One region of the Pseudomonas sp. Pmew2 genome, then DNA from elsewhere that is predicted to be linked to it. Evidence: predicted binding sites of a transcription regulator. Region 1 holds the regulator's gene; the other holds the start of a gene.
What was found. The regulator FliA, encoded in region 1, starts transcription of late flagellar genes. The targets are predictions, from matches to a motif close to CTAAAGTTTNNNNNNNNNNNGCCGNTAA.

Region 1 (5,042 bases):
TTTCAAATTCGTGATCGGTAATTTCGTCCGATGCCGCTGCAGCAGAGGGTGCCTTGGCAGCAACGGCCGCAGGTGCAGGTGCAGGTGCAGGTGCAGCAGCAGCCGTAGCGGCTATGGCACCGTCAAACGAGCCCTTGCCATGCAGTTGATCAAGCAAGGCTTCGAATTCGTCGTCGGTGATTTCATCGCCGGCAGGCGCTGCACCCTTGCTCTGTGCAGCAGGTGCCGGGGCTGGAGCGGCTACAGCATCGGCCGCAAACTTGCCCTTGCCATGCAACTGATCAAGCAGGGATTCAAATTCCTGATCGGTAATTTCATCGCGAGCTGGCGCAACCGCAGGTGCCGCTGATGGTGCCGCAGACACCGGACTGGTGCCGTGCAGCGAATCGAGCAGTTGCTCGAACTCATCATCGGTAATGTCATCGCTGGCCGCTTGCTCGGCAACCGGAGCCGGAGCCTCGGCTTCAACCACCGGCTCGGGCTCGGGCGCTGCGACTTCGTCGGCAGATTGTGGCTCGGCCAGTCGCGAAAGCGCAGCCAGCAGTTCTGGCGTCGCCGCAGTTACGTCAGTCCGTTCACGTACCTGACCGAACATGCTGTTGACGGTGTCCAGAGCTTCCAGGACCACATCCATCAGTTCGGAATCAACGCGACGCTCACCCTTGCGAAGAATGTCGAACACGTTTTCGGCGATGTGGCAGCACTCCACCAGCTCATGGAGCTGGAGGAAGCCGGCGCCCCCTTTTACAGTGTGAAAACCGCGAAAAATTGCATTGAGCAGATCAGCATCATCCGGTCGGCTTTCCAGCTCGACCAATTGCTCTGACAACTGCTCCAGAATTTCGCCGGCCTCTACCAGAAAATCCTGAAGGATTTCTTCATCGGCGCCGAAGCTCATGGGGTGCTCCCTAAAATTAACCGTCAACAGATCTTAGAAGCCGAGGCTCGATAGCAGATCGTCTACATCATCCTGTCCGGATACGACGTCTTCACGTTTATCGGCATGAATCTGCGGACCTTCACCCTTGGCGAGATGTTTTTTAGGATCTTTTTCAGCAAGGATGGATTCTTCGTCATGTTCGATGCCTGCGAAGCGATCGACATGGCTGGCCATGAGCACCAGTTTGAGCAGATTGCTCTCGACTTCCGTAACCAATTGCGTCACGCGCTTGATAACCTGCCCCGTAAGGTCCTGGTAATCCTGGGCAAGCAAAATATCGTTGAGATGCCCGGAAACCCTATCTGCCTCCTGCTCGGTGCGCGTCAGAAAACCATCGACCCGCTTGGCCAGCTCACGGAATTCTTCAGCACCGATTTCGCGGCGCATGAAACGCCCCCAGTCGTCACTCAATGCCTTGGCATCGGAGCTCAGACCGCTCATGAGCGGTGTGCTTTCCTCGACCAGGTCCATAGTGCGGTTGGCCGCATTCTCGGTCAGCCTCACCACATACGACAGGCGTTCGGTCGCGTCGGTGATCTGCGACACTTCCTCGGCTTGAGGCATGTGCGGATCAATATGAAAGTTGACGATTGCACTGTGCAGCTCACGAGTCAGCTTGCCCACTTCCTGATAAAGGCCGCGGTCGCGTGTCTGGTTGAGTTCATGGATCAGCTGCACAGCGTCACCGAAGCGGCCCTTTTCAAGGCTGGTGACGAGTTCCTGCGCGTGTCTCTTTAAGGTCGACTCAAAGTCGGCCATCGAATCATTGTTATCCATAGCGCCCTCGCGGCATGCATCAGCTATTGACGCGTTCAAAGATCTTTTCGATCTTCTCTTTAAGCGCTTGAGCCGTGAATGGCTTGACTACATAACCGTTCACCCCGGCCTGGGCAGCTTCAATGATCTGCTCACGCTTCGCTTCGGCAGTAACCATCAGTACAGGAAGGCTCTTGAGACGCTCGTCCGCACGGACCTGACGCAACAAGTCGATACCGGTCATGCCAGGCATGTTCCAGTCCGTCACCAGAAAGTCAAAGGCACCGCTCTGCAGCATCGGCAATGCGGTCAGACCGTCATCCGCTTCAGATGTGTTGGTAAATCCCAGATCACGCAACAGATTCTTGATGATCCGCCGCATCGTTGAGAAGTCATCAACGATGAGGATTTTCATGTTCTTGTCCAATTCGACCTCCAAGCAGTCTTTAACGCGTTCAGCACCTGAACACGCTGTTCACTCAATACTGGCACAGCACACCCCCAGCTATACGAAACGACGACGGGCTTGGCACAACGACAGTCAAGACTGCGACTAAAGCCCATCGAGACATTGCCCGACAGGCCCTTGCCTCGTCTATCCTGCTACCACGTAACGCTTTGCACAGCCGGCATGCAGACAACGCACGACAAACGTCGCGCACTGCCGTCAACGCGCTCGCCACTCCCCCAAACGCCCCCGCAAACGAGCTGCGCACTGGCTGTGTAACTGACTGACCCGAGATTCGCTGACCCCAAGAACCTCTCCGATTTCCTTGAGGTTCAGCTCTTCGTCGTAGTACAGCGCCAACACCAGACGCTCACGCTCTGGCAAATTGGCAATTGCATCGGCCAACGCTGCCTGGAAGCGCTCGTCTTCCAGGTCGCGCGACGGCTCAAGCGAACCGCTTGCGCCATCCTCATGCAGCCCTTCGTGATCGCCGTCCTGAAGCAGGTCGTCGAAACTGAAGAGGCGGCTGCCCAAGGTGTCATTCAAAATCCCGTAATAATCATCAAGACTCAACTGGAGTTCGGCCGCAACCTCGTGATCTTTAGCGTCACGGCCGGTTTTAGCTTCAATTGCACGAATTGCGTCACTGACCATTCGGGTATTGCGGTGCACTGAGCGTGGTGCCCAGTCGCCCTTGCGCACTTCATCCAGCATCGCACCACGAATGCGAATGCCGGCGTAGGTCTCGAAACTCGCACCTTTGGTTGAATCATATTTGGTGGAGACTTCAAGCAGACCGATCATGCCAGCCTGGATCAGATCCTCGACCTGCACGCTGGCCGGCAAGCGCGCCAGCAGATGATAAGCGATACGCTTGACCAATGGCGCATAACGCTCGATCAACTCGTATTGCGAATTACGGGAAGCCTTGCTGTACATCTGGTAGCCGCTCGCAGTCATTGCACAGGCCCTGCACTGGTCTGGTGAACGAGTCGCTCAACGAAGAACTCGAGATGACCCCGCGGGTTGGCTGGCAGCGGCCAGGTATCAACCTTCTGGGCAATGGCCTTGAACGCCAGCGCACATTTGGATCGCGGGAATGCTTCGTAGACGGCGCGCTGTTTCTGTACGGCCTTGCGCACGCACTCGTCGTACGGCACGGCACCTACATACTGCAGCGCGACATCAAGAAAACGGTCCGTCACTTTGGTGAGTTTGGCGAACAGGTTGCGCCCTTCCTGCGGGCTCTGCGCCATGTTGGCCAGCACACGGAAGCGGTTCATGCCGTAGTCGCGGTTGAGCAGTTTGATCAGGGCGTAGGCATCGGTGATCGACGTGGGCTCGTCGCACACCACCAGCAACACTTCCTGAGCGGCGCGCACGAAGCTGACCACCGATTCGCCGATACCGGCAGCCGTGTCAATCACCAGCACATCAAGGTTGTCGCCAATCTCGCTGAACGCCTGGATCAGACCCGCATGCTGGGCCGGGGACAGATGCACCATGCTCTGGGTGCCAGAGGCGGCAGGCACGATACGCACCCCACCCGGCCCCTGCAACAGAACGTCGCGCAACTCGCAACGGCCCTCTATCACATCGGCAAGTGTACGTTTAGGCGTCAGCCCAAGCAGAACGTCGACATTGGCCAGACCCAGATCGGCGTCCAGCAGCATGACACGACGGCCAAGCTCGGCAAGGGCCAGTGAAAGATTCACTGACACGTTAGTCTTACCGACGCCACCTTTGCCACCGGTCACCGCGATAACCTGTACGGGATGCATGCTGCCCATGTTATTTCTTTACCTTGTCTTGCGTAGACCGAAACCACATCGAGGGCTGCACGTTCGCAAATGAACACCGCATGGCAGACCGTTGACGCAGGGACATTCCAATAATATCCATCACTTAACCCACTCTCTTGCCAGGGGTGTGATAGAGGTCAGCAAACATATCAGCCATCGCTTCCTCGCTCGGCTCATCCTGCATCTGCACACTCACCGCACGGCTCACCAGTTGATGACGACGCGGGGTGTGCAGGTCGTCAGGAATACGGGGTCCGTCCGTGAGGTAGGCCACAGGTAATTCATGACTGATCGCCAGGCTCAGGACTTCGCCAAGGCTGGCTGTTTCATCAAGCTTGGTCAGAATGCATCCGGCCAGGCCACAACGCTTGTAACTGTGATAAGCAGCGGTCAGCACCTGCTTCTGGCTGGTGGTCGCCAGTACCAGGTAGTTACGCGACTTGATGCCACGCCCTGCCAGACTTTCCAGTTGCATGCGCAGCGCGGGATCGCTGGCTTGCAGCCCGGCGGTATCGATCAACACCACGCGCTTGCGCAGCAGCGGCTCCAGCGCCTGGACCAGCGACTGGCCAGGATCGACATGGGTAACCGGCACGTTGAGGATGCGCCCAAGGGTCTTGAGCTGCTCCTGTGCGCCGATGCGGAAACTGTCCATGCTGACCAGAGCGATATTCTGCGGACCGTACTTCAACACGTAACGTGCCGCCAGCTTGGCCAGCGTGGTGGTCTTGCCCATGCCGGCAGGCCCGACCATGGCAATGACTCCACCCTCTTCTAGCGGCTCGATGTCCGGCACGGCAATCATGCGCGCCAAATGGGCCAGCAACATGCGCCAGGCCTGACGAGGCTCGTCAATCTCCGGGATCATCGACAGCAGATCGCGCGACAGCGGGCCGGACAAACCGACACGTTGCAGGCGGCGCCACAGATTGGCCTGCTGCGGACGACTGCCCTGCAGCTGGTTCCAGGCCAGGGAGCCAAGCTGGACTTCCAGCAGCTCGCGCAAGCCGTTCAATTCGGAGCGCATCGAATCATAGGCGCGCTGGCCGACAGCAGGCTCTGCGGGCGCAGGCGGCGTGTACGCGAATGGTCGTGG
Region 2 (5,042 bases), 1.2 Mb from region 1:
ATAACCTTGAGCTGTACACTGCCGTTGCGCCAGCTGAAATGCTCACTCAGCCTGACTTTGCGGCTTTGAAGTATCGGCTCAAGCATTCCTGCCCGCTGTTTCAGGATTTCGTTGGCCAGGTGCCTGGCCGACGCAGCCCCTCGACTGAAGCCGAATATGTCCAGTTCAAGCGCTTCCAGTACACAATCCGGGTTGTCGTGTGGAAATGCCTTCAATACCGTTTCAAGCTTTCTGAATGCATTTTCCACTTTGCATATCACACCAGTGGTGCCACGGCCGAAACTCTGTCCCGGCCATACCGAATCACGCCCGCCGGAGGTAGTACCCGCCCCGCTTACATAGATCGGGTAGTACACATTCAAGCCTGCACTGTCATTTTCGGCGACACGTTGCAGCCGATAAAGATCAACCAGCCTGGCTATATTACTCAGATCATTACTATAACTACTGCCAGGATGAACATGACGACCCGCACACTCTTTAATGTGCTGACCACCATTCATTTCAATCAATGCCTGACAGTCAGCCCCGATCTGGCTGTTGACGCGATTATTTCCCGTGCCGTCGAAGAAAATTCCGATCCGTGCGGTAACACGCCGCGTTACCACATCCGAGATTGCTGCTGTTTGTTCGGCACTCCATTTATCGTTCATATCTTTTCCATCCTTAGAGGCAGGCCAAGAAAAGGCCGCACTTAAATCAAAACGTAAATAACGTTGATTTAAACAGCTTGCTTAAAGACGGTGATCAGTCAAGTCATGCAGCGTGTATTCAGAGTATTCCTACAACTTCTGTCGTCAGGTATTTATTATTTATAAACAAACACCTACACGTTTGTGCAAACGGGTTTCAGAACCCGCAATTTCACCAAACAGAAAAACCAACCGGGCAGGTTATTTAATACTTGATCTAACCTGAGCCGCCTGTTTTAAAGAATCAGCGGCTTTGCGGTTTGTACCCAAGGCGCAGACCACCCCAATGTCGCCCGTTGACCACAATAGGCACAGACAGGTCGTGCATCAGTTCGCCGGTGTCCCGGGTGTAGGTTTGCAGCAGAACAGGCTGTTGATGGCTGCCGCAGCGAATGCCGGTACGATCATCAAACTTGCGCTTGCTTCGATTACGCGCATTGTCCACCGTCGCATCGCCGGTCAAAGGCTGACTGAAAGCGTTGTTGTGCGTCGGCACATACCCTTGCTGCGTGCAGGCAATGGCGAATACCAGACCTTCATGGCGCGAAAGCAACGGTTCTTGCAATGCCGGCAATACTTGATCGGTGTAGCGATCAAAACGCGTGGTAAAGCGGGTGGGTGAGGTATTGGGGACGGGTTTGTAGTTGCGATCAAACAAGTCATCCAGGCTGACGCGCCCCTGCACAATGTCAGCCTCGAATTTTTCCGCGATCAGCCGCGCACCTTCGCGGGCCAGGTCGTAGATACGCTGGTGATAGTCATCCAGACCGACCTGAGCCAGCCGCTGGCTGATGGTCTCGGCCTGCCCCTCCATCTGTACTGCGGCTTTGGCCAGTTGCCGGGTTTGTTCATCACTGACGGCAAGATCACTGCGCATGTGCTCGACAGCATCGAACAGGCTGGCCAACTGGTCCTGGTTGCTCCTCGCGCCTTGAGCAATTTCGCTGACCTGGCTTTCCACCTCAATCGCAAGCCGGGCGATATTGCCCAGATGCTGTCCGGTCAGCTCGACCTGCTCGACCCCCGCATCGAGATCAGAAGACAGCTCGCGAATCTGCTCCACCACCTGTGCGGTGCGTTGCTGGATATCGGCCACCATCTGCCCGACTTCCCCGGTAGCACTGGCAGTACGGCCCGCAAGCCCGCGTACTTCGTCAGCGACCACCGCAAAACCGCGCCCGTGCTCACCTGCCCGGGCAGCTTCGATGGCCGCATTGAGCGCCAGCAGGTTGGTCTGGCTGGCGATGGATTGAATGACCAGCGTCACACGCTGGATTTCTTCACTGCGCTGGCTCAACGCCTCGATCAACTCACGACTGCCGACAGCACGCTTGCTCAAGAGGTGCATGCGCTCGATGGACTCATTCAGAACGCCGCTTCCCGATTCGCTGCGCTGGCGCGCCTCACTGGCTGCAACCAATGCCTGTTGACTCAACTGGGCAGTCTGCTGCTCGGTCGCAATCATCTGTTCAGCGCTGTTGACTATCTGTCCGGCAGCACCCAACTGCGACTGCACCTTGCCCGCCAGTTGCCCGACAGAAAATGCCACCTGAGCGGCCGACAGTGCGTTGTGGCTAGTGGTGCGCGACAGGTCGCGGGTCAGCAGCGCGATATCACTGTCACTTGCCTCGACTTGCAAGCCAGGCTGCCTTCTGCGCAACAAAAGCGGCAGCCAGGCGACCAGCAGCGCTGCGGGAATGACGATATAAAGAGACAAACCGATAACGCTCATGGCGGCGAAGAGCAGGCACAACACGACACTTTGCACCGCTGGCACCCACCACTTCGACGCAGCGCCGCGAGCATCGGCCAGTGGTAATCCGGCTGCCATGGATAGGTTCTCGGCCATGCTGCGTCACCCCGTCGGTATTTATCATTATTACGTTTATTAAACGCTAGATAACGGCCTTATGCCATGCCCCGTTGGTCGTAGCGAGCAATACGTTTTGGACAAATTCCGGGCACAACAAAACCGGGAGGCAATCGCTTGCCTCCCGGTTCGGTCACTCAGCTGCTGCCTGCGTATCAGGCCTGGCGCTGATGCTTGTCGATCTGCTCGTGGCGCTCTTGCGCCTCGATGCAATATTTGGTGGTCGGGCTGATCAGCAGACGCTTCAGGCCGATTGGCTCACCGCTGTCATCGCACCAGCCGAAGGTATCGTCGGCAATACGCGAGAGTGCCATTTCCAACTGGGGCAGCATGCGCTGGTCGCGGTCGATCACATTGACCAGCCAGTGACGCTCCTCTTCAACCGAAGCGGCGTCTGCAGGGTCGGCAGGCGTGTCCAGGCTCTCGATCGCAATACGGCTCTGCTCGATTCGCTCGTGGATCTCGACCTTCATGCCCTGCAACAGCTCGACGAAGAAAGCGTGCTGCTCGGCGTTCATGTAGTCATCGGCCGACATGGCCAGCAACTTTTCCTTTGTCATTTATTTCTCTATAAAAAAACGTGCATTGAGGAGCGGCTTGACGTTGCCGTGCAAACCAATAATCTCCAAGCGCCACCTGGCACTCAATTTACGAGGGGCGGCAGTCTAATGCCGGCTAGCGGGCTCGGCAACACAATTGAAGGATTTTTGTACAACAATTGCCGTAAAACCCTTGAAATGCGGGCGAAAGACCCGGCCAGCATGCTGCTTGATGAGGCTCTGACCTGCTGACAGCTAATCGGTTCCTGCAACATTCAACGCACAAAAGGGCCTGAAAAAGGCCCTTTGATGCAGATTATTGAATATCAGCGCTTGGTCTTGCGCTTGTTGCGATATTGATCGATTACCACCGCCACTACAATGATCAGGCCTTTGATAATGTCCTGAACATAAGCGTCTACGCCGACAAAGGTGAAACCACTGGCCATTACGCCGAGAATCAGCGCACCGATCACAGTGCCGGTGATTCGCCCTACTCCACCGGACAGGCTGGTGCCGCCGATGACTGCGGCAGCGATAGCGTCCAGTTCATAGGACATGCCCATTCCGGCCTGCCCGGTTGCGGCACGTGCCGAGGCAACCACCCCTGCCAGCCCGGCCAGCAGCCCGGCGATGCTATAGACGATAACCAGGTGGCGCTTGACGTTGATCCCGGAAGTACGCGCAGCCTGCATGTTGCCGCCGATGGCGTAGGTGTATTTGCCGTACTTGGTATAACGCAGGGCAATGTGGAAGATCACCGCCACCACCAGAAAGATGATCACCGGCATCGCGCCCTGTCCGATAGCCGTGTAGGAGTCAGAGAGCATGCTCACCGGCTGACCTTCGGTGTAGAAGCGCGCCAGGCCACGCGCGGAGACCATCATGCCCAGCGTGGCAATGAATGGCGGAATACCGGTTATGGCAATGATGCTGCCGTTGATGGCACCCGCCAGCAGCCCGACTCCGAGCCCGACCACGATCGGAATCCACACGGGCAGGTCGGTCAAGGAAGGAAATACCGCCCGGGAGAAGTCCGAGGTTTGCGCCAGGCTCGCGGCAATCATCGCTGACAGTGCCAGCACCGAACCGGACGACAGGTCGATGCCTGTGGTAATGATCACCTGAGTCACGCCGATGGCCAGCAAGCCGATGATCGACACCTGAAGGATCATCAGTACCAGACGCTGGGAGTTGAGCAGAAAGCTCTGATCACGGACGATCCAGCCAAACAGCTCAAAGATCAGACCGATACCGATCAGCACCAGAAAAATACTCAGCTCGGTTGGCAGCCGCCGTTTGTTCCTGGTCGGTGCCAAGGCTGGTTTGTTTTGCGAAATCGCGTTGCTCATGTTCGTTCCCCTTTTGTTCTTCTTCTACCGAGCCCTGTAGTGCGAACTCAATGAACCTTGTGGCCGGAGGCCAGATGCATGACTTTTTCCTGGGTCGCTTCGCCTCGATCGAGGATCCCCATCATTTCGCCTTCGTGCATGACCATCACCCGGTCGCTCATACCGAGGACTTCCGGCAGCTCTGAAGAGATCATAATGACGGCCATGCCTTCACTGGCCAGCAGGGAGATCAGGCGATAGATTTCCGCCTTGGCCCCCACGTCGATGCCGCGGGTGGGCTCATCCAGAATCAGTACTCTGGGGTTGGTCATCAGCCAGCGTGCCAGCAACGCTTTCTGCTGGTTACCGCCCGACAAGGTGTCGATGCACTGCTCCAGTGACGGGGTCTTGACCCGAAGTTTTTTGCACATGTCCTCGCACAGCGCACGCAGTGCCTTCTGTTGCACGAAACCATTACCGGCGTAGTTGGCGAGCACGGCCATTTCCATGTTTTCCATCACCGACAGGCATGGAAACAGCCCAGTCAACTTGCGGTCTTCCGTCAATAGTGCAAAACCCAGCTCAATGGCCTGATGCGGGTCGGCAATGT

Region 2: a site for FliA is predicted at 2,592-2,619, ahead of AC4ANK_RS17420 (methyl-accepting chemotaxis protein). Genes of this name have one in related genera too.

What each region holds. Positions count from the first base shown of each region.
Region 1 is NZ_CM176702.1:2,630,712-2,635,753, reverse strand. It holds gene AC4ANK_RS12000 (chemotaxis protein CheA) at 1-898, opposite strand, end outside; gene AC4ANK_RS11995 (protein phosphatase CheZ) at 932-1,717, opposite strand; gene AC4ANK_RS11990 (chemotaxis response regulator CheY) at 1,737-2,111, opposite strand; gene fliA (RNA polymerase sigma factor FliA) at 2,364-3,104, opposite strand; gene fleN (flagellar synthesis regulator FleN) at 3,101-3,934, opposite strand; gene flhF (flagellar biosynthesis GTPase FlhF) at 4,050-5,042, opposite strand, start outside.
Region 2 is NZ_CM176702.1:3,817,303-3,822,344, forward strand. It holds gene AC4ANK_RS17415 (T6SS phospholipase effector Tle1-like catalytic domain-containing protein) at 1-653, opposite strand, end outside; gene AC4ANK_RS17420 (methyl-accepting chemotaxis protein) at 937-2,541, opposite strand; gene AC4ANK_RS17425 (TraR/DksA family transcriptional regulator) at 2,718-3,122, opposite strand; gene AC4ANK_RS17430 (ABC transporter permease) at 3,428-4,453, opposite strand; gene AC4ANK_RS17435 (sugar ABC transporter ATP-binding protein) at 4,501-5,042, opposite strand, start outside.